3 regions of the Comamonas fluminis genome follow, and region 3 is predicted to be linked to each of the others. Evidence: predicted binding sites of a transcription regulator. Region 3 holds the regulator's gene; each other region holds the start of a gene.

Evidence for each region. The regulator sigma-54, encoded in region 3, starts transcription at its own class of promoters, with help from an activator protein. The targets are predictions, from matches to a motif close to TGGCANGNAANCTGCTTT.
Region 1: the regulator sigma-54 is predicted to act here: its motif matches at 5,157-5,174, upstream of JDW18_RS19855 (isopenicillin N synthase family dioxygenase).
Region 2: the regulator sigma-54 is predicted to act here: its motif matches at 4,644-4,661, upstream of JDW18_RS09080 ([protein-PII] uridylyltransferase).

Annotation. Positions count from the first base shown of each region.
Region 1 covers NZ_CP066783.1:4,298,233-4,305,572, reverse strand. The annotation lists gene JDW18_RS19875 (molybdopterin-containing oxidoreductase family protein) at 1-856, opposite strand, end outside; gene JDW18_RS19870 (ABC transporter substrate-binding protein) at 1,012-2,172, shown strand; gene JDW18_RS19865 (M20 aminoacylase family protein) at 2,257-3,468, shown strand; gene JDW18_RS19860 (acyl-CoA-binding protein) at 3,608-3,862, shown strand; gene JDW18_RS19855 (isopenicillin N synthase family dioxygenase) at 3,979-4,977, opposite strand; gene JDW18_RS19850 (ABC transporter substrate-binding protein) at 5,442-6,458, shown strand; gene JDW18_RS19845 (nucleoside deaminase) at 6,471-6,971, shown strand; gene JDW18_RS19840 (ABC transporter substrate-binding protein) at 7,024-7,340, shown strand, end outside.
Region 2 covers NZ_CP066783.1:1,887,705-1,895,044, forward strand. The annotation lists gene infA (translation initiation factor IF-1) at 1-207, opposite strand, end outside; gene asd (archaetidylserine decarboxylase) at 592-1,455, shown strand; gene JDW18_RS09075 (hypothetical protein) at 1,530-1,790, opposite strand; gene JDW18_RS09080 ([protein-PII] uridylyltransferase) at 1,891-4,521, opposite strand; gene map (type I methionyl aminopeptidase) at 4,713-5,525, opposite strand; gene purL (phosphoribosylformylglycinamidine synthase) at 5,702-7,340, shown strand, end outside.
Region 3 covers NZ_CP066783.1:4,562,842-4,570,181, forward strand. The annotation lists gene JDW18_RS21195 (membrane-bound PQQ-dependent dehydrogenase, glucose/quinate/shikimate family) at 1-2,159, opposite strand, end outside; gene JDW18_RS21200 (RNA polymerase factor sigma-54) at 2,439-4,034, opposite strand; gene lptB (LPS export ABC transporter ATP-binding protein) at 4,102-4,893, opposite strand; gene lptA (lipopolysaccharide transport periplasmic protein LptA) at 4,890-5,546, opposite strand; gene JDW18_RS21215 (thiol:disulfide interchange protein DsbA/DsbL) at 5,658-6,308, opposite strand; gene JDW18_RS21220 (SPOR domain-containing protein) at 6,469-7,209, opposite strand; gene argS (arginine--tRNA ligase) at 7,234-7,340, opposite strand, start outside.

The sequences.
Region 1 (7,340 bases), 260 kb from region 3:
GGCCATAGTCGCGTGCCAGCTGGCGAATTTGCTCAACCGGCAGGCCGCAGACCTGCGCGGCGCGCTCTGGCGGCCATTGCAGTGCTCTGGCTTTGAGAGCGTCCCAGCCCTGTGTGTGCTGGGCGATGTAGTTGTGATCGAGCCAGTCGTTGACGATGAGCTCATGCATCAGCGCAAAGGCCAGGGCCGCATCGGTGCCGGGCAGCAGTTGCAGGTGCTCATGGCATTTGTCGGCGGTTTCGCTCTTGCGCGGGTCAATGCAGACCAGCCGGGCGCCGTTGCGCTTGGCTTCCTGGGCATAGCGCCAGAAATGCAGATTGCTGGTGATGCTGTTGCTGCCCCAGATCAGAATCAGCTGGCTTTCGGCAAAGAACTCCACCCGCATGCCCAGCTTGCCGCCATAGGTCGCGGCCAGCGCTTCGCTGCCTGCGCTGGCGCAGATGGTGCGGTCCAGCAGGCTGGCGCCCAGCTGGTGGAAAAAACGCCGGTCCATGCTTTGCCCCTGCACCTGTCCCATGGTTCCGGCATAGCTGTAGGGCAGGATGGATTCGGGGCTGCGCTGCGCAATCTGGTGCAGGCGCTGGGCGATGTCGCTGAGGGCTTCCTCCCAGCTCACCGGGGTGAACTGGCCCGAGCCTTTGGGGCCGCTGCGCTTGAGCGGCTGCAGCACGCGGTCTGCGTGGTAGCTGCGCTCGGTGTATTTGCTGACCTTGCTGCACAGCACGCCGCCGGTGTGCCGGTGCTCGGCATTGCCTTGCACCCGGGTGGCAGTGCCGTCCACCACGGTGGTGACCAGGGCGCAGGTGTCCGGGCAGTCATGCGGACAGGCGCCGCGTACTTGTGCAATGTGGGGCATGTGAAAGCTCTGAGGCGAAGGGAAATTCACACCAGTGACAGCGTGTCGGCCTATTATGCGACTCGCATCAATGTCAAAAAACGTTAAATGCACCATAACAAGAGCGGTCGGACCGCGTCCGCTGCAATCAGCACCAAGTAGGAAGAACGAGAGCAATGCAAGACAAGTCAATTCGGTGGAATCGTCGTCAGTTTGTGACTGCTGCGGGTGCGGCAGCAGCGGGAGCATGGAGCGGCAGCAGTCTCGCGCAGGATGCCTCAGCGCCTATCGTGCTGGGTCAGTCCTGCGCGCTCAGCGGTCCCTCGGCCCAGCTGGGCACGCAGTTTTCGCAGGGCGCGAAGCTGTACTTCGACCAGCTCAATGCCCAGGGTGGCGTGGGTCGCCGCTTGGTAGAGCTGCGCACGCTGGACGATGGTTACGAGCCCGAGCGCTGCGTGGCCAATACCCAGAAGTTTCTGAATGACGATGTGATGGCGCTGTTTGGCTATCTGGGCACGCCCACCAGCATGGCGGCTTTACCCCTGTTGCAGAAAGCCAAGGTGCCGCTGATTGCACCGCTGACCGGTGGTGCGGGCCTACGTGACCCCAAGCTGGCGCAGACCGTGTTCAATCTGCGCGCTTCCTATGCCGATGAAACCGCGCTGATGGTCAAACAGCTGGTGGCGCTGGGTCTCAAGAAAATTGCGGTGTTCCACCAGAACGATGCCTATGGTCAGTCGGGTCTGGATGGCGTGACGCAGGCTCTGCACTCCCATGGGCTCAAGCCCGTTGGCACGGCCACGGTGGAGCGCAACTCTCAGGATGTGAGCAAAGCCATCAAGACCCTGCTGCCGCTGGGTGCCGACGTGATCGTGCAGGTGGGCACCTATGCCGCCAGCGCTGCCTTTGTGCGCGCCGCACGGCAGTCTGGCTATGGCGGTCAGTTCTACAACGTGTCGTTTGTGGGCACTTCGGCACTGGCGCAGGAGCTGGGCAAGGAAGCCGAAGGCGTGGTGGTGACGCAGGTTGTGCCGTCGCCTTACAAGACATCACACCCGCTGGCGCGAGAGTTTCAGGCGGCGCTGCAAAAGGGCGGTGCATCGCTGCAGCCCAACTACTCCAGCATGGAAGGCTACCTGGCCGCCCGCGTGGTGGGTGAAGCGCTGAAGGCCGCAGCCGCAGGTGGCAAGCTGCAGCGCGAAAGCCTGATTGCCGCACTGGACAGCCTGAACGGCCAGCAAGTGGCTGGCTTCCCCATCGCCTTCCGGCCGCAGGCGGGCAAGCCCCGTTTTGTGGAGCTTTCCATGCTGACGGGCGACGGCAAGGTTAGAGTTTGAGGCTTTGCAGCCCGCAGGGCGCAGCGCTTTGAGACTTGGGTCATCATGGCATCTTTGCCACCGATGACCCCAAGGAGAGAGCGCATGGCCCTGCTGCCCGAACTTCAAGCAAGCGCCCCTGACATTGCCGCGCTGCGCCGCGATATCCACGCCCACCCTGAGCTGTGTTTCGAGGAAATTCGCACCTCGGATCTGGTGGCCGACAAGCTGGAACAATGGGGCATCGCCACCCACCGCGGTCTGGGTGCGACCGGTGTGGTGGGCATCATCCATGGCCGCGATGGCGGCAAGAGTGGCCGCGCCATCGGTCTGCGCGCCGATATGGATGCCCTGCCGATGCAGGAGTTCAACACCTTTGAACATGCCAGCCGCCATGCAGGCAAGATGCACGCCTGCGGCCACGATGGCCACACCGCCATGCTGCTGGCTGCCGCGCAATATCTGGCTGCACACCGCGACAGCTTTGAAGGCACGGTCTATGCCATCTTCCAGCCCGCCGAAGAAGGCGGCGGCGGCGCGCGTGAGATGGTCAAGGACGGACTGTTCACCCAGTTCCCCATGCAGGCCGTGTTTGGCATGCACAACTGGCCCGGCATGAAGGCCGGCACCATGGCCGTGGGCGCAGGCCCGGCCATGGCATCCAGCAACGAATTCAAGATCGTGGTGCGCGGCAAGGGCGGCCACGCGGCCATGCCGCATATGGTGGTGGACCCCGTTCCTGTGGCGGCCCAGCTCATCATGGCGTTTCAGACCATCGTCAGCCGCAACGTCAAGCCCATCGAGGCGGGCGTGGTGTCCGTGACCATGGTGCACGCCGGTGAAGCCACCAATGTGGTGCCCGACAGCGTAGAGCTGCAAGGCACGGTGCGCACCTTCACGCTGGAGGTGCTGGACCTGATCGAGCAACGCATGAAGCAGATCAGCGAAAGCCTTTGCGCCGCCCATGGCACGCAGTGCGAATTCGAGTTTGTGCGCAACTACCCGCCCACCATCAACACTGCCCCGGAAGCTGCGTTCGCGCAAAGCGTGATGCGCGACATTCTGGGCGATGCGGGCGTGGTGCCGCAGGAGCCATCCATGGGCGCAGAAGACTTTGCCTTCATGCTGATGGAAAAGCCCGGGGCTTACTGCTTTATCGCCAACGGCGACGGCGACCACCGCGCCATGGGCCATGGCGGCGGCCCCTGCACTTTGCACAACCCGAGCTACGACTTCAACGACGCACTGATTCCGCTGGGGGCGACCTTCTGGGTCAAGCTGGCCCAGCGCTGGCTGGCTGAACCCACGCGGGCCTGATGGCCTGCGGATCGTGAAAAGGCTACTTCCTGCGAGGCAGCCTTTTTTGTTGCGCGCAGATAAAAAAAGAACGGTCGTTCTAATTTCTTTGATTTTTCGCTACACTGGTCTGGATTTCTATAAGCACAGGAGACCTGCCATGTCCGATCTGAACGCCACGTTTGAAGAATCCGTCAAGAATTCCACCTCGATCAGCGAGCGCCCTGACAACGCCACGCTGCTCAAGATCTATGCCCTGTACAAACAGGCCACAGAAGGCGACAACGAAGGCAAGAAGCCCAGTTTCACCGACATGGTCGCACGCGCCAAATGGGATGCCTGGACCAAGCTGGAAGGCACCACAGCCGATGAAGCCAAGCAGCAATACATCGACCTCATCGCATCGCTGCGCTGATCTGCGCTGCCCTTGAACAACAACAAGGCCCCGTGTTCCGGGGCCTTGTTGTTTTAAAGATGGCGGGCCAGCCTCCCAACCAGAGACAGCAAGCAAGCGCAGCCGCTCAGGGGGGATCAATACCTGTTCGAGAAGTTGGCAGAAATACGCTGACGCAAATATTCCGCCCCGGTGATGGGCGGATATTTTTGGGCGGGGCCTTCAATCACCGCATCTTCATTGGCCTGGCAGAAAAAGGCCAGGCTGTAGCGTGCGCCCTGGTATTCGTGGGGCTGAGGGTTGCGTACGCGGTGAAAGTTGCTGGGTAGCTGGTCGTCACTCCAGCGTGTCAGCATGTCGCCGATATTGCAGGTGATGACGCCATCCACGGGTTCCACCGGTGTCCATTGTTGGGCATCAGCCTCTTTGCCGGGCAGCACTTGCAGCCCGCCCTGACCGGCGCGCTGAAACAGCAGCGTCAGGCAGTCAAAGTCCGTATGCGCGCCTGCGCGCCACAGGCCCAGCTCATCTTTGAGTGCGGGGTCCACCGCAAAGTAGTGCAGCATGCGCAGCGTGCTCTGGTAGCTGGGCACGGCGGGGTCGTGGGCGCGGGTGAAGAACTCCTCATCAAAGCCCAGCTTGTAGGTAAAGCAGGAAAGCAGCTGCATGCCCACTTGCCAGCACTGGTGTTCAAAGGCCAGCGTTGCTTGCTGAAAGCCGGGCAGCTCCTGCTCGCTGGGCCACAGACCTTCCATGCGCGGGCGCGTGACTTGATAAGACTCTTTCTGGTCCGGGGTGCGGGTGGAGGGGCGAATCTGCGCCTTGTGCTCCCAGCCGGCGTTGCGCGACAGAGGCCATTGCGCCTTGGTTTCTGGCGCTAGTGCAAACAGCTGCTCAGCCCTGCTGAATGCGGCGTCGATATCGGCCTGCGCAATGCCATGGCCACAAACCTGGAAGAAGCCGATCTCTACCGACGCGTTCCAGATCTGGTCGGCAATCTCCTGCTTGCGCTGCTCGAAGTCGCTGATGTCTATGACGCGAACTTCGCGCGTCGAGGTTTCTGCGCCTTGTCCGCCCATGCGGGCTTCCTTGTCCAGTTCGCCAAGGCTGTAAGAGTGGCTGGTCGTGGTCTGCATAAGAGTTTCTCTTGCGATGACTTCAGACACCCGCGCTACTGGTGAGCAGGTGCTGGCATCTGAAGCGGGGATATCAGGTGCGACGACGGCCGCACCCACTTCAAGAGCAATGACCCGCGAAGCTAATGGCCGGAACCGACCACTGCACCGTGCTGAACGCTTCTACTCTTGCCACTAGTGCAGCAAACAGCGTGCCAGCCATCTGCCATGGGCGTGGCGATCTTGGTTTTGGTGCGCGGCTTCAATCTGGTGCATGGGTGTGCATGAATCCATGCACGGCTGCGTGGCGCATGCACCTTGCGGATGCCCGACAAGGCGTAACAAAAAGCAGGCACGCCAATTGCTAGATAGCTTTACGAGTAGAAGCGTTCAGCCTGCATCTGTGCAGCGCCCGGAAATTGCTCATGTCCTGCCAGCGGCGCTGCTGCTGGTGTTTTTGCCGCCAGAGACCTGAGAGTTCCACCATGCAACGTCGCCATTTCCTTGCTGCCCTGCCTCTTTGCGCTGCGCCCTGGGTACATGCCCAGGGCAAGTCGCTGACTCCGCTGAAATTCACGCTGGATTTCCGTGTCAATGGTCAGACGGCACCTTTCTTTCTGGCGCAGCAAAACGGCTACTACCGTGATGAAGGGCTGGATGTCAGTCTGGACGTGGGCTCTGGCTCGGTGGCTTCGATCACGCGCATCGCCAGCGGTGCCTACCAGATGGGTCTGGGCGATATCAGTTCGCTGATCGAGTTCAATGCGCAAAACGCCGGTACACCGCGTGTGCAGGCCGTCTATCAGTACTACAACCGGGCGCCGTTTGTCATCATCGGGCGCAAGGACAGAGGCATCACCTCGGACTTCGCCAGCCTCAAGGGCAAAAAAGTGGCCGCCGCCGCCGTGGAGTCCACACGCCGTGCCTGGCCCATGGTGGCGCGGCGCAAGAGCCTGCCGGCCGATCTGTTTGCCTGGTCCACCACGGAGTTCTCGGCCCGCGACAACGTCATGGTGCGTGGCGATGTGGATGCGGCCACTTATTTCCATGACTCGGCCGTGTCGCTGTTTGCGCGCATCAAGCCCGAGGAGCTTTCCATCCTGCGCTACAGCGATGCGGGCGTTCATCTGTATGGCAATGCCATCCTGGCGTCCAGCAATCTGATTGCCGAGAAGCCGCAAGTCGTGGCCGCCTTCCTGCGCGCCACCAACCGCGCCATTGTGGAATGCTTGGCCAACCCCGCTGCAGGCATTGCCGCCGTGCGCCAGCGCGAGTCGATTCTGGATGAGAAGCTGGAGCTGGAGCGCTGGTCCATCACTGCGCAGTACGTCGCGGCGGCGGATACGAAAAGCCACGGGCTTGGCGACTTCAGCAAGCGCTTGATGGAGCAGCAGGTGGACAGCGTGGTGCAGACCTTTGCACTCAAGACCACGCCATCTGCCGATGCCCTTTTCAACAGCAGCATGCTGCCCGCCAGAGCGGCCCGCATGCTCAAGGCCTGAGGGGAGAAGACGATGTCTCTGCCTCAAGCCCAGACCCTCAATGACACCGATGGCCGCCATCTGCGTGAAGCCATTGCACTGGCCGATACGGCCCGCGAACGCGGCAACCGTCCGTTTGGCGCGCTGATTGTGGCAGCTGATGGGCGCGTGCTGGCCGCTGCCAGCAACGCCAATGGCGAAAGCGGTGACTGCACGGCCCATGCCGAACTGTCTGCCATTCGCCTGGCCAGCCCCCTGCATTCACGCGATGAGCTGGCCCGCGCCACGCTGTATTCATCTGCCGAGCCCTGCGTGATGTGTGCGGGCGCCATTTTCTGGTCAGCCATTGGCCGCGTGGTCTATGGCATTGATGCCGAACGGCTGCGCGTGTTTCGTGGCGAGCGGCTGGATCAGAAGGATGCCGAATTGTCCTGCCGCGACGTGTTTCAGGCCGCTTCGCACGCCATCGAATGCATAGGCCCGGCCCTGATTGAGGAAGCCAGCAGCTCACACCAGGGGGCCTGGAAGACCTGAGCCTCCACACGAATCCAAGCGCCATTCATTGACTAAAGAGAGGGAGTTCACCATGCAAACCAAGCGTCTGTTTCTGCAATCCATTCTGGCTCTGGGCAGCTTTGCCAGCGCCACCGCTGCTTTTGCCGCAACGCCCATCAAATTCCAGCTGGACTGGCGCTTTGAAGGGCCCGCAGCGCTGTTTCTGCAGCCCGTTGCTAAAGGCTACTTTCAGGCCGCCGGTCTGAATGTGAGCGTGGACGCTGGCAGTGGCTCCGGCGGCGCGATTCAGCGCGTTGCTTCTGGCTCTTACGACATGGGCTTTGCCGATCTGGCGGCGCTCATGGAGTTCCACGCCAACAACCCCGATGTCAAAGACAAGCCCGTGGC
Region 2 (7,340 bases), 2.2 Mb from region 3:
GAAGGTGATACGGCCCTTGGTCAGGTCGTAGGGGGACATTTCCAGCGACACCTTATCGCCCGCGAGAATGCGGATGTGGTGCTTGCGCATCTTGCCGCCGGTGTAGGCGATCAGTTGGTGACCGTTGTCCAGTGTCACGCGAAAACGCGAGTCAGGCAGGACTTCCGTCACGGAGCCTTGCATTTCAATCAGTTCTTCCTTGGCCATGTGTTCAATCTCAATAAAAGGTCAGTTGCGGCGCTTGTTCGTCGGTACCACGTTAAAAGGCCTGAGCATTCCTCAGGCCTTGTCAGCAGGTGGTATAGCGCTGCGCTGATCGCGCAGACCGAACAAAAGGCCGGTATCCCATCAAGTAATGCTGAGTCAGCACTCAATAAAACCGTGGAATTGTAGCTTCTTGGCTTTGTCAATGCAGTGCAAAAAGCCTCGATCGTCGCAGCGATGAGACGCTTTGAAAGCGATGCAGGAGCCGCAGCGCAGGACTCTTTTGCATGGTGGAAATGGCGCAAGCGACTGTGAACCTCTATGAAGTGCTGGCTCTTCGCTAGAATCAGCAACAACTCTCTATAACTTTGATAGCAATAAACAACTGTGTCTGAACGACTAGCCGTACTTTCCCAATATCTTTTGCCCAAACAGGCGCTGACTGCGCTGATGGGGAAGCTGGCCCAGGCGCAAGCAGGGGGATTGACGACGGCGGTGATTCGCCGCTTTATCCAGCGTTACAAGGTCAATATGGCAGAGGCTGCACAGCCCGATCCCGCCGCCTATGCCACCTTCAACGCGTTTTTCACGCGTGCCTTGAAAGAGGGCGTGCGGCCTCTGTCGAAGGCCGACTGGATCTGTCCCGTGGATGGGGCTATCAGCCAGTTTGGCAAGATTGAAGGCCAGCAGATTTTTCAGGCCAAGGGGCATGACTACAGCGCCACGGCCCTGGTGGGCGGTGATGCTGCGCTGGCAAAGCAGTTCGAGAATGGCAGCTTTGCCACTATTTATCTGAGCCCGCGCGACTATCACCGCATTCACATGCCATGTGCTGGCAAGCTGCGTCGCATGATCTATGTGCCGGGCGATCTGTTCTCGGTCAACCCGGTGACGGCCCGTGGCGTGCCTGGCTTGTTTGCGCGCAATGAGCGGGTGGTCTGTGTCTTCGATACCGAGCATGGCCCGATGGTGCTGGTTCTGGTCGGGGCGACCATTGTGGGCAGCATGGCGACGGTGTGGCATGGGCTGGTCAATCCGCCGCGCCCCGGGCATATCAAGAGCTGGGACTATGCGGGAGAGCAGGCTATAGAACTGGCGCAAGGCGCTGAGATGGGCCGTTTTCAGCTGGGTTCTACCGTTGTGATGCTGTTCCCGCAAAGCGCGGGGCTTGAGTTCAATGCGCAGTGGCAGCCTGCCATGCCGGTGCAACTGGGGCAGGTGATGGGGCAAGCCCAGCGCCGTCTGGGGTGATCTTTCCCCGCTAATGAATCAATAGCAAAAGCCGCTGAGTGCATAAGCACCAGCGGCTTTTTTGATGAATTTGCTCACAGGAACCAGGTCAGCGGTTCGGGCTTGCGCTCGGTGCTGAACAAGGTGGGTGACAGCTGCAGGGTATGCGGTTTGACGGGGTCTTCATGACCTTGCAGATAGATCATCAGCTCGCGGCGTCGCAAGATGACGTGGCTGACAACTTCCCTGCGTCCGTTTTGGGTGACCTCGGTGCCGGGGCGAAACAGCGGCATATGGAACAGGCCACTGCGCGTATTGGGCGGCAATGCCGCGACTTCTGGGGAGGCGAGCTGCATAGGCTTTCCGTAGTAGTGGTGACTGCATATCGACAGGCACGCGCAAAACTAAAGCCTTCGCGCAGAAATATTCGCGTTGACCGCAGCAGCTAGGCGCTTTTCAGTGGCTGGCAGACAGCGCCTTGAGTAGCTCTGTCTCGATGCGCAACTGGCTGGGGTTGTCCTGCAGTTCGGCCCCTTCGATCAAAAACGTGTCTTCCACACGCTCGCCCAGGGTGCTGATCTTGGCCAGATGCACGCTGATATGGTGCTGGGCCAGGATGCGGGCAATGGTGTAGAGCAGGCCGGCGCGGTCTGAGGCCGAGATGGACAGCAGCCAGTGCTGGGCTTTTTCATCGGGGCGCAGCAGCACACGCGGCGCAAAAGGAAAACTTTTGACCCGGCGCGAGAGGCGGCGCTGGGAGGGAGCGGGCAAGGGGCCGCCTTCGGTCAGTGTCAGTGCCAGATCGTTTTCCACCATGTGCATGAGTTCGCGGTATTGCTCTTGCATGGTGGGGGCGACGACCTGGAAGGTGTCGAGCGCATAGCCGTTGTGGGCGGTGTGCACGCGGGCGTCCAGAATCGAGAAACCGGCACGGTCGAAATAGCCGCAGATGCGGGCAAACAGATCGGCCTGATCGGGGGCATAGACCAGTACCTGCAGGCCTTCGCCTGCCAGTGAGCGACGGGCACGCACCACGGGCTTGCCTGCGCCCACATGGCGCGAGATGTGGCGGGTGTGCCAGGCAATGTCGGCAGCCTCATGGCGCATGAAGTAGCTCACATCCAGCGTATCCCACAGCTTTTTGTGCGATTCAAAAGGCTGGGCTGACAGGGCCAGCTGAATCAGGGCCTCGCGCTTGCGAGCCTCAATTTCGGCGGCGGCATCAGGGGCGCGGCCGCCCAGCACGCGCAGCGTCAGGCGGTAGGTGTCTTCCAGCAGCTTGCCTTTCCAGGCGCTCCAGACCTTGGGGCTGGTGCCGCGAATATCTGCCACCGTGAGCAGGTAAAGAGCCGTCAGATAGCGTTCATTGCCCACACGCTGCGCAAAAGCGCGGATCACATCAGGATCAGACAAATCCTGCTTTTGCGCCACCTGGCTCATGGTCAGGTGCTCGCGCACCAGGAACTCGACCAGATCTGCATCGGCCTTGTCGATCTGGTGGGCACGGCAAAAGCGTTTGACTTCGACTGCGCCAATGATGGAGTGGTCACCCCCGCGGCCTTTGCCAATATCGTGGAAGAGGGCGGCAAGGTAGAGCAGCCAGGGCTTGTCCCAGCCGCCCGCCAGCTGAGAGCAGAACGGGTATTCATGCGCATGCTCGGCCATGAAAAAGCGCCGTACATTACGCAGCACCATCAGAATGTGCTGATCGACCGTGTAAACGTGGAACAGGTCATGCTGCATTTGCCCCACGATGCGGCGAAATGGCCAGAGATAGCGGCCCAGCACCGAGGTCTGGTTCATCAGCCGCATGGCGTGGGTGATGCCGCGTGGCTGCTTGAGAATTTTCAGAAACGTCTCGCGGTTGACCGGGTCGCGCCGAAAAGCACTGTCCATCAGGTCGCGACTGGCGTAGATGGCACGCAGCGTGCGGGTGGAAAGCCCCGTCAGTCCCTCATGGCGCTCGTACATGAGGAAGGTTTCCAGAATCGCGTGCGGGTCTTTTTCGTACAGGTCGTCGCTGGCCACCTCAATGGTGCCGGCTTTCTCGAAGAAGCGCTCGGTCAGCGGAATCAAGGTGTAGGAGCTGGGGTTCAGGCGCTCCTCAATGCTCATGCGCACAATCTGGCAAAGCTGGGTGACGGCCTTGGCTGCCCAGTAATAGTGGCGCATCAGCGTTTCGCCCGCACGCATGGCCAGCTTGCGGCCTTCGGGGGTGGTGGAGCGGTAGCCAAATGCCTCGGCCACGGCGGTCTGCAGGTCAAACACCAGCCGGTCTTCGTGGCGGCCAGCAACGGCATGCAGGCGCGCACGAATCAGGCTTAGCAAGGCTTCGTTGGATTCCAGCTGCTGCTCCTCCAGGTCCGTGATGAGGCCATTGGCCCGCAGTTCACGCCAGCTGTTGCCAAAGCCTGCTGCCTTTGAAAGCCACAGCATGGTGTGCAGATCACGCAGGCCGCCGGGGGACTCCTTGCAGTTCGGCTCCAGCGCATAGGGCGTGAAGTCGTACTTTGCGTGGCGCTGGCGCAGCTCCAGCACTTTGCCTTCTACAAATGCCTTGGGGTCCAACTGGGTGCGAAACTGGGTTTCAAAATCAGCAAACAAGGGCTGGCTGCCTGTAATAAGGCGTGACTCCAGCATGGAGGTCTGAACCGTCAGGTCCTGCGCGGCTTCCTGCAGGCATTCGGCAATGCTGCGAACGCTGGAGCCAATTTCCAGACCCGCATCCCAGCAGCTGCTGATGAATTGCTCCACGCTGCGGGCCGTGCTTTCATCGGGTTGCGCACCAGTTTGGGGCAGTAGCACCAGCACATCAATATCGGAATGCGGAAAGAGCTGACCACGCCCGTAGCCCCCCACGGCCAGCAGGGCGGTGCTTTCAGGCATTTGTGCCCGTTGCCACAGGGTGCGCAGCAGCGAGTCGGCCAGTTCACTGAAGTGGTGCAGCACGCCGCGAATACTGCGTCTGCCCAGCGCCGGGTTTTTCAACAGCGCGATCTGCTTGCTTTTGGCTTCGCGATAGTCGTCACGCAAGCGGTGCAGAGCTTCGGTATCAATAGCGGCAGGGGTGGGGGCAGAGGTAGTCATGCGCAGCAAGAAGTCGAGGTTCAACAGGGCAAGTGCAGGGCCAGACCTTACCTCAAGCCCATAGGCCGAAGGATTGTGTTGTCAAAAAAGGTGAGCGTCCCGCGCTTGCTGGATAAGCGCATCAAGCAAAAAATATGCCGCATCCGGTGCAAGACCGTTGCGGCATAGGTGGTGATGACCTCAGCGGGGTATCAGGTACGAATGGCCTGGATGAAGTCGGGCGGTGTGGGCGAACCTTCAGACCATGTCAGCACGTCATAGCCGGTCTTGGTGACGGCCAGCATCAGCTCCCACTGGGCGGTCAGGCTGTGGTCCTTGGTGATGACGGTCCAGCCATCGGGCATGGCCTTGATGTCACGCTTGCCCAGGTTGAGCATGGGCTCGATGGTGAAGACCATGCCTTCTTCCAGCACCACGCCTTCGCCGGGTTTGCCATAGTGCAGCACCTGGGGCTCGTCGTGAAACACCTTGCCAATGCCGTGACCGCAGTATTCGCGCACCACCGACAGGTTGTGGCTCTCGGCATAGGTCTGGATGGCGTGGCCGATATCGCCCAGCGTAGCGCCGGGCTTGACCTGTGCGATGCCCTTCCACATAGCTTCAAAGGTGAGCTTGGACAGGCGCTTGCCCGCCACAGTGCCTTCACCAATGATGAACATGCGGCTGTTGTCGCCAAACCAGCCGTCTTCAGTGATGACGGTCACGTCCACATTGACGATATCGCCCTTCTTGAGCGGCTTGTCATTGGGAATGCCGTGGCACACCACATGGTTGACCGAGGTGCAGACATAGGCCGGGTAGGGCGTCATGCCCGGTGGCTGATAGCCCAGGCAGGCGGTCTTGGTGCCTTGCTCGGCCATGCGCTGGGCGCACAGATCGTCGATCTGCTGGGTGGTGATGCCCGGCTTGATATGGGGGGTGATGTAGTCCAGCACATCCGAAGCAAAGCGGCCAGCAATGCGCATGCGCTCAATGTCTTCGGGGGTCTTCAGTGTGATGCTCATGGGCTCAATTATCCCATTGCGGCTTTGAACTTGCAGGGCTTGTGGATGTGAAGTCCAAGCGTTAGCGCTAGGCACGGTAAAATCCGAGGCTCACCGATTCAGCGCCTTGGCCGGGTTCTTGCAAAAGAGCCGGGCCATGGCGCTTTTCACCAGCCTTCACATAAACAGGCCGCCTCGTGACATTGCATCTGACACAGTTTGAGGGTGGAAACGCCCTGAGCTCGTTCCGCGCCCAACAGCTTCTGACCGACTTGGTCGCCATCCACCCCAAGATCGCCGGCGTGTCTGCACGCTTTGTGCATCTGGTGGCCACTGAAGGGACTCCTGTGCCCGCATTGCAAGAGCGCCTGTCGGCGCTCTTGACTTATGGCGACCCCTTTGAAGGCAACGCTGATGGCCTGCCCTTCATCGTCACCCCCCGCATGGGCACGATCTCGCCCTGGGCGTCCAAGGCGACGGACATCGCCCGCAATTGCGGTCTCAATGTGTTCCGCGTGGAGCGCATCACCGAGTACCGCGTCGATCTGAAGTCGGGCTTGCTGGGTGGCAAGCCCGAGCTGAGCGCTGAGCAAACTGCCCAGATCGCCGCCTTGCTGCACGACCGCATGACCGAATCGGTCTTTGCCACGCGCGATGAGGCACAGCAGCTGTTCTCGGCCCTGCAAGCCCAGCCCATGGAGTTTGTCGATGTGCTGGCCGGTGGCCGCGCTGCGCTGGAAAAAGCCAACAAGCAATGGGGCCTGGCCCTGGCCGATGACGAGATCGATTATCTGGTCAATGCTTTCCATGGCTTGAAGCGCAACCCCACGGACGTAGAGCTGATGATGTTCGCCCAGGCGAACTCCGAGCACTGCCGCCACAAGATTTTCAACGCCAACTTCACCATCGACGGTGTGGCGCAAGACAAGTCGCTGTTCGGCATGATCCGCAACACCGAAGCCGTCTCGCCCCAGCACACCATCGTGGCCTATGCCGACAACGCCTCCATCATGGAAGGCCATGAGGTCGAGCGCTTTACAGCCAAATTCACCGGTAGCGCAGACGCAGCAAGCGCACCCAGCTATCAAAAGCAAAGCGCCACCAACCATGTGCTGATGAAGGTGGAAACGCACAACCACCCCACAGCCATCTCGCCATTCCCCGGCGCATCCACCGGCAACGGCGGCGAAATCCGCGACGAAGGCGCGACCGGCCGTGGCTCCAAGCCCAAGGCGGGTCTGACGGGTTTCACGGTCTCCAAGCTGTGGGGCAGCGAAGTGGGCAAGCCCGAGCACATTGCCAGCCCGCTGCAAATCATGATCGAAGGCCCGCTGGGTGGCGCGGCCTTCAACAACGAGTTTGGCCGCCCCAGCTTGACGGGCTACTTCCGCGAGTACGAGCAGCAAGTCGGTGACGTGACCCGTGGCTACCACAAGCCCATCATGATCGCTGGTGGCCTGGGCGTGATCGATGCGGACCAGACCAAGAAAATTCTGTTCCCCGCAGGCACCTTGCTGATTCAGCTGGGCGGCCCCGGCATGCGCATCGGCATGGGCGGCGGCGCGGCCAGCTCCATGGCCAGTGGCACCAATGCGGCCGAGCTGGACTTTGACTCGGTGCAACGTGGCAACCCCGAGATTGAGCGCCGTGCGCAAGAGGTCATCAACCACTGCTGGCAGCAGGGCGACAAGAACCCCATCCTGGCCATCCACGACGTGGGCGCCGGCGGTCTGTCCAATGCCTTCCCTGAGTTGACCAATGACGCAGGCCGTGGTGCGCGCTTTGACCTGCGTGCTGTGAACCTGGAGGAGTCTGGCCTGGCCCCCAAGGAAATCT
Region 3 (7,340 bases):
ACCAGGTCACCCGCCGTGGTGATGGGACCGGACAGCGATGGCATACCCAGTGGCACAGGCAGCGAAGCACGCACGCCCTTGAGCACACTGTCTTCCACCGTGCCCATGGGCACTTGCCAGGCAATCTTCCGGGTGGTCAGGTCAATGGCGGTCAGATTGCCCCACGACGGTGCGTGGCAGGGGATATCCAGCGGCGAGTTGAATGCACCGCGAATCGCCACATACGGCGTTCCCTTTTGCTGGGGTACGCCCGCACCCTTGCCCATGGTCTTGGCAATAGCCTTGGCTTCGTCGAACTTGTCCTGCGGCATCAGCCAGCCAATTTGCGGCATCTTCATGTCGTTGACGATCAGCAGATTGCGCTTCTTGTCCACCGACATGCCGCCCCAGTTGAAGCCACCGTAGTAGCCAGGCCAGATCAGCGTGGGCTTATCCGTCATCTTTGTAAACATGCCGTCATTGCGCAGTTGCTTGAACTTGATGCGGCAATACAGCTGATCGAACATGGTGGCACCCCACATATCGGTTTCTTCCAGCTTGTCCTTGGCCAGTTGCGGCATGCCAACCGAGAAGGGCTGCGTCGCAGCAACGCGGTCACCGGGCAACATCTCTTGCGACACGGGACGGTCTTCCACCTGGGCCACGGGCTTGCCATCGCGGCGGTCCAGCATGAACAGCTGGTGCGTCTTGGTCGCCATCACCAGTGCAGGCGTTTCGCCGCCCTTGCCATCGGGCAGGTCAACCAGAGTGGGAGGCGAGGCAACGTCATAGTCCCACGTGTCATTGCGGATGCCCTGGAACTTCCAGGCCAGCTTGCCGGTGTCGGCATGCAGCGCCACCATGGAGCTGGAATGCGCATCGGTTTCCTTGCTGCGGTGGCCACCCCAGAAGTCAGGTGTTCCGTTGCCCAGCGGCAGATAGATCAGGTTCAGCTTGGCGTCATAGGCGCCAGACGACCACCAGTTGGGCGTGCCCTTGGTGTAGGTTTCACCTTCGGGAGGCAGCTTGGTGATGCCGGGGTTGGCCAGATCCCATGCCCAGTCAATCTCACCCGTTTTCAGGTCAAACGCACGCACCACGCCCGAAGGCTCATCGGTGCGCTGGCTGTCCCAGACCCAGCCGCCCACAATGACGCGGCTGCCCACCACAAAGGGCTGCGAAGTGGGCATGTAGAAATGCTCTTCATACGGGCCCATGCCTTCGGACAAATCAGTCGAGCCGTTTTTGCCGAAGCTGGAGCACACCTTGCCGGTCTTGGCATCCAAGGCCCACAGCCGGGCATCCTTCATCGTGGTGATGATGCGGGTGTCGCACAAGCCATCGGCCGACTTCATCTCCTGGGGCATCTCGTAATACGCCACACCACGGCAGCGATTCCAGAACGATGCTTCCTTCACATGAGGATTCCACTCCCAGCGCTTTTCGCCAGTCTCGGCATCCAGCGCCATCACGCGGTTTTCTGGCGTGCAGATGTACAGGCTGTCGCCAATCTGAATAGGCGTGTTCTGGTCTTCGTAGTTTTTGCCAGTTTTTGAACCTGTATGGAAAGTCCATGCCACTTTCAGCTGGTTCACATTGGCAGCATTGATCTGGTCCAGCGGCGCATAGCGGGCACTGTCGGCATCACGGCCAAATTGCAGCGATTGATTGTCGGCACTGCTGGCATCAGACACCGTGGCCACTTCGCGCACCGGGGTCTCGCCCAGCTTGGCGGTGTTTTGCACCGTATCGTGCGGCGTGAAGATGGACACCGCACCGGCCAGCAGCACAAGAGCTTGCACAGCGGCGGCGGGGATGGCCAGCTTGTTTTGCTTACCAGAAAGCGTCCGAACACACAGCGCTGCCAAAAAGCCCAGCACCAGCACCGGCGCCAGGCGAGGCACCAGGCCCCAGAAAAAAGCACCGACTTCGGCCAGCGCCCAGATCACCGTGCCGACCACGACCACCAGGTACAGCAGGCCGCCCTTGGCATTGCGCTTGACCAGAAAGACACCGGAAATAACCGTCAGCAAACCGGCGATAAGGTAGTACCAGGACCCACCCAGCGCAGCGAGGCGAATGCCGCCGATCGCCAGAACCAGGCCCACCAGCACGAGAACCACGCCAAAAATGCGTGGCAGTAAGCCACCAGAGGGCTTGGCTGTTTGTGTTGTAGACATAAATGCACCATCAAGAACAGAAAACCGGCATCAGATCCGGGCAAGAGCAGCCATGCAAAACAATCCGGCATCAACTCTTGTACATGAACTATACCAATCAGTCATTTTTAATAGGCAACGAATCAAAAATGACCATTTGGTATTGTTTTTATAAATTTCTGAATAAATTGAAAACTCATGCGATCCACAAATCAGCCGAAAAGAACACAGAAGTCACCCGCCCACAAAAAAGCCGCTGTGCAATGCATCAGCGGCTTTTTTGTGGGCGGCAGCGAGCTTTTACAGCGCCTTGCGCAGCGTGGTCGTGGGTATCTTGAGCTGTTCGCGGTATTTGGCGACGGTGCGGCGGGCACATTCGATGCCTTGCTCCTTGAGCATATCGGCCAGTTTGGCGTCTGATAACGGCTTTTTCGTGTCTTCCGCGTCCACAAACTGCTTGATCAGCGCACGCACTGCCGTGCTGGACGCGCTGCCGCCGGTTTCTGTGCCCAGGCCTGAGCCAAAGAAGTACTTCAGCTCGAATGTGCCTTGCGGCGTGGCCATGTACTTGGCGGTTGTCACACGGCTGATGGTGGATTCATGCAGGCCCAACTGGTCTGCAATATCGCGCAACACCAGCGGGCGCATGGCCAACTCGCCATGCACGAAGAAGTTTTTCTGCCGCTCCACAATCGCTTCAGAGACGCGCAAGATGGTGTCGAAACGCTGCTGAATGTTCTTGATGAACCAGCGGGCCTCCTGCAGACGCTGCTGCAGTGCGGCATGGCTTTCGCTGTTTTTGTGGCGGCGCAGCACGCTGGCGTAGATATCGTGCACACGCAGCTTGGGCATCACATCGGGGTTGAGCTGCACGGCAAAATCAACGCGGCCTGAACTGGCGCGCACAGGGCGCACGATGACATCAGGCACCACGATCTGGCGCTCCACATCCATAAACCGGCGCCCTGGCCGTGGCTCCAGCCGTGCAATCAGTGCCATGGCTTCGCGCAAAGCCTCTTCACGGGCGCCGCACAGGCTGGTGAGCTTGCGCAGATCACGCCGCGCCAGCAGGTCCATGGGCTGGGCGCAGATGTTTTGCGCCAGAAGCAGCAGATTCATGTGCGCTTGTGTCGTGCCCTCGTCCTCGGCCTCGCGGATCAGATCGCGCAGTTGCAGCTGCAGGCATTCAGCCAGGTCGCGCGCGCCAACGCCTACGGGCTCCAGACTTTGCAACAGTTTGAGTGCAATGGAAAAGCGCTGCTCCAGCTCTTCACGCTCCTCAAAGTCATCACCAGCCAGGCTTTGCGCCAGCTCTTGCAAGGGGTCTTCAAGGTAGCCGTCGTCACTGAGCGACTCGATCAGAAAACGCAGCGCAGCCATGTCTTCTGCCCCGAGGTGCAGGCTCAGCGCCTGGCGATGCAGAAAGTCGGTCAGGCTCACATGCTCGCGGGCCAGGTCAATGGCATCGACCTCATCGTCACTGTCCCGGTTGCTGCCAGAGCCGCTGCCACTGAGCGATGGGCTATCCCACTCGCTGCTGGATTCCCCGCCCCACTCGCCATCCTGGCCATCAATGCCATCGGCTTCCCAGTTCAGGTTTTCCGGGGTTTCTGCGGTGGCGGGCTCTGCTATGGATTCTGAAGCTGCCTGCGCTTTCTCAGTCTCTTTTTCTGATTGATATATCTCTGAAATGCTTGAGTTGTTTAGGCTGGCTGCTATTTCATCAGGAGCGCCCGCATCCTCCGCATCGCGCTCAAGAAAAGGGTTGTCGATCAGCATCTGCTCGACTTCCTGCGCCAGCTCCAGAGTGGACAGCTGCAGCAGCTGAATCGATTGCTGCAGCTGCGGCGTCAGCGACAGATGTTGCGATACGCGTAGCGACAGCCCTGGTTTCATTGGGGGGACACCCGGCGCGGGGGAAGTGAGTACATGAAGTAAGGGAACGTGGGGGCCATACTACCCATCACATCCTGAAATGCTCGCCCAGATAGACGCGGCGCACATCGGCGTTCTCCACGATCTGCTCTGGTGTGCCTTCGGCCAGCACATGACCGTCGCTGATGATGAAGGCGTGATCGCAAATGCCCAGCGTTTCGCGCACGTTGTGGTCGGTAATCAGAACGCCAATGCCGCGCTCCTTGAGGAAGCCGATGATGCGCTGAATTTCGATCACCGCGATAGGGTCGATACCGGCAAAAGGCTCGTCCAGCAGAATGAAACGCGGCTGCGTGGCCAGCGCACGGGCAATTTCCACGCGGCGGCGCTCACCACCAGACAGCGCCAGCGCCGGAGATTCACGCAGATGGTCCACGCGCAGTTCCTGCAGCAGGCCCGTCAGGCGCTTTTCCACCTCTTCACGGCTCAGCGTCTTGCCTTGCTCATCTTTTTGCAGCTCCAGCACGGCGCGCACATTGTCTTCCACGCTGAGTTTGCGAAAGATCGAGGCTTCCTGAGGCAGATAGGAAAGACCCAGACGCGAGCGCTGATGAATCGGCATATTGCCCACAGCGTGGCCGTCGATGAAGATCTCGCCACCATCGCTGCGCACCAGACCCACAATCATGTAAAACGATGTGGTCTTGCCCGCGCCATTGGGGCCGAGCAGACCGACCACTTCGCCTTTTTGCACGGACAGGGATACGTCCTTGACCACCTTGCGGCTGCCATAGGACTTGGCCAGATGCCGGGCCTCCAGACGGCTGCCGGCCTCTCCGGTGCGGCTGCCGCTGGCGTCAGAGAAAGTGGGCTCGATCATTTCTTCTCGTCAACTTTCTCGCCGCCCAGCGTCATGCTCTGGCGCAGCTGCGTTGCAGGTGTCGCGGGCTTGGGCTGAGCGCCGGGCGTGCCGTCCTTGGGTGCCATGACAGCGCGGACACGACCACCCTGGCCTACGGAAGAGCTGGGCAGGCCGCCGCTAGTCTTCTGACCATCGACCGTGTAAACGTCGGTGATGTTGTTGTAGATGATGATGGAGCCCGTCACCTGGTCATTGAGCTGCCCACCGCGATAGCGGCGCATTTCGCCGCGGCGAATGAACTTGACGATATCGGCCTTGCCGTCGTACTCAATGGTCTCGCCTTCGCCTTCAATGAACTCTTCGGGCTGGCCTGGCACGGTATCGCGCTTTTGGCGGAAGAAGGCACGCTTGCCGGGTTCCGCCACGATGACGCCGTACTGGTAACCCTCTGCGTCCTGGCGCACATCCAGCTGCGCACCACGCAGCACGATGGAGCCCTTGGTCATCACCACATTGCCGGTGAAGACGCTGGTCTGCTTGAGCTCATCATGACGCAGAGCGTCCGCCTCGATGTTCATGGGCTTGGCACTGTCGGCCTTTTCGGCATGGGCGATGCCAGTCGCTGCCGCCAGAGCGCAGGCCAGCGCAAGAGGTAGGAGTGTTTTATTCATGAGAGGCACGTTTCTTGCGTTCATTGTAGTCATTCCCTTTTAGCAAGCCCTGCATAAATCTCCAACAAAAAAGCCCGCACAAAGGCGGGCTTGCGAGACTGCTGACGGAAATCAGGCTTTGCGGCTGGATGCCACCAGCGCATTCACCACGCGCAGCACGTTTTCCATGTTGCCGGCCTTGGTGCCGTCTGTGTAGTAACGACCCGCCACGCCCATGGCAGGCACGCCTTCCACGTCGTACTCGTTTTGCAGCTGGCTAGCCTTGCGCACCTGATTGTTCACGGTGAAAGAGTTGTAGACGGTCTTGAACTTGGCCAGATCCACACCCTGCTTGCCAACCCACTCGAAGATGGCGTCATCGGTCTTGAGCAGGTTGCGCTCCACGTGAATGGTGCGGAACACCTTGGCATGCAGCTGGGGCAGCAGGTTCATGCCTTCCAGCGTGAAGTACAGCTTCTGCTGGGGGACAAAGGATGCATTGAACGCCACAGGCACGCGCTGCACCACGACATCGGCAGGCTGGCTCTTGACCCAGGCTTCAAACTGAGGCTCGAAGGCATTGCAATGGGGGCAGCTGTACCAGAAGAACTCAATCACCTCGACCTTGCCTGCCGGTGCACTGACCGAAGCGGGCTTGCCCAGCTTGATGTAGTCCTTGCCTTCCTTGGGCGCAGCGCCCTGGGCCCAGCTAGAGGAAGCGCCCAAAGTCAGAGCACCAGCAGCAGCTGCCGAGGCAGCCATAGAAAATTCACGGCGTTTCATTCCAACAAACTCCTTGAGTTCAAGTCTGCAATATCTGAGGCGCCAGCCTCTAAAAAGTTCAACTGGCGCAATCTAAACCAGAGGCATCAAGCAAGGGCCGCCCCGCAGCGAGGATGCCGTCCCCCTTGGGGGAAGGCGCAAAGCGCCTCAGGGGGTAGCGTTATTTCGCCGCACGCACCAGCGAAGAATCCACGCCAGCCCCATCCAGCTTGCCCTTGAGGGACTCCGCATCATCGCGCTTGCCAAACGGGCCTACACGCACGCGGAAGATGGTGATGCCGTTTTGCTCACGTTCGCTGATGCGCGACTCCCAGCCCAGCATGGCCAGCTTGGCGCGCTGTGCCTCGGCTTCGCTCTGGCCGCGGAAAGCACCAGCCTGCACAAAGTAGTTGAATGCAGCGTCGCCCGACTGAGCAGCCTGAGCCGCCGCCTTTTCACGCTCTGCACGGGCCTTTTCAGCCTTGTCCGCCTTGTCAGCAGCGGCAGAGCGCTCCTTGACCAGATCACCCAGCGGATCTGCGGCTTGCGCGGGCTTGGTCGGCTCGGGCGTAGCAGGCGCTGCGGGAGTGGTTGGCGTCGTGGGTGTCGTTGGTGTGGCCACGCCGCCCGTCGATGTGGGCTGCGCCGGTGTGGTGGGCGGCGTCACGGTCACATCGCTGGGCGCTGTGGGCGCTGCCACAGGTGGCGGCGCTGGCTGGCGGCTTTGCAGCGGAGCGTTGGGGTCCCAGTTTCTGTTGCGCTCGGCTTCCGCCGCATCTCTTTGCGTGTTGTTGCCACCCTTGGTCAGGAATGGCACTGGCACCTTGGTCACATAGATAGCCACGGCCAGCGCTGCTGCCAGACCGATGACCATGCCAAAGATAAGCCCCAGAATGGTGCCACCGCGTTGCTGCTTCTTCATAAGTCGCTTTGTTTACGCTTCAAATTACATGCGCTCGGGTGCACTGACACCCAGCACGGCCAAGCCATTGTGCAACACCTGAGCCGTGGCCGCGACCAGTGCCAGTCGCGCCAGCTTGACCTTCTCGTCGT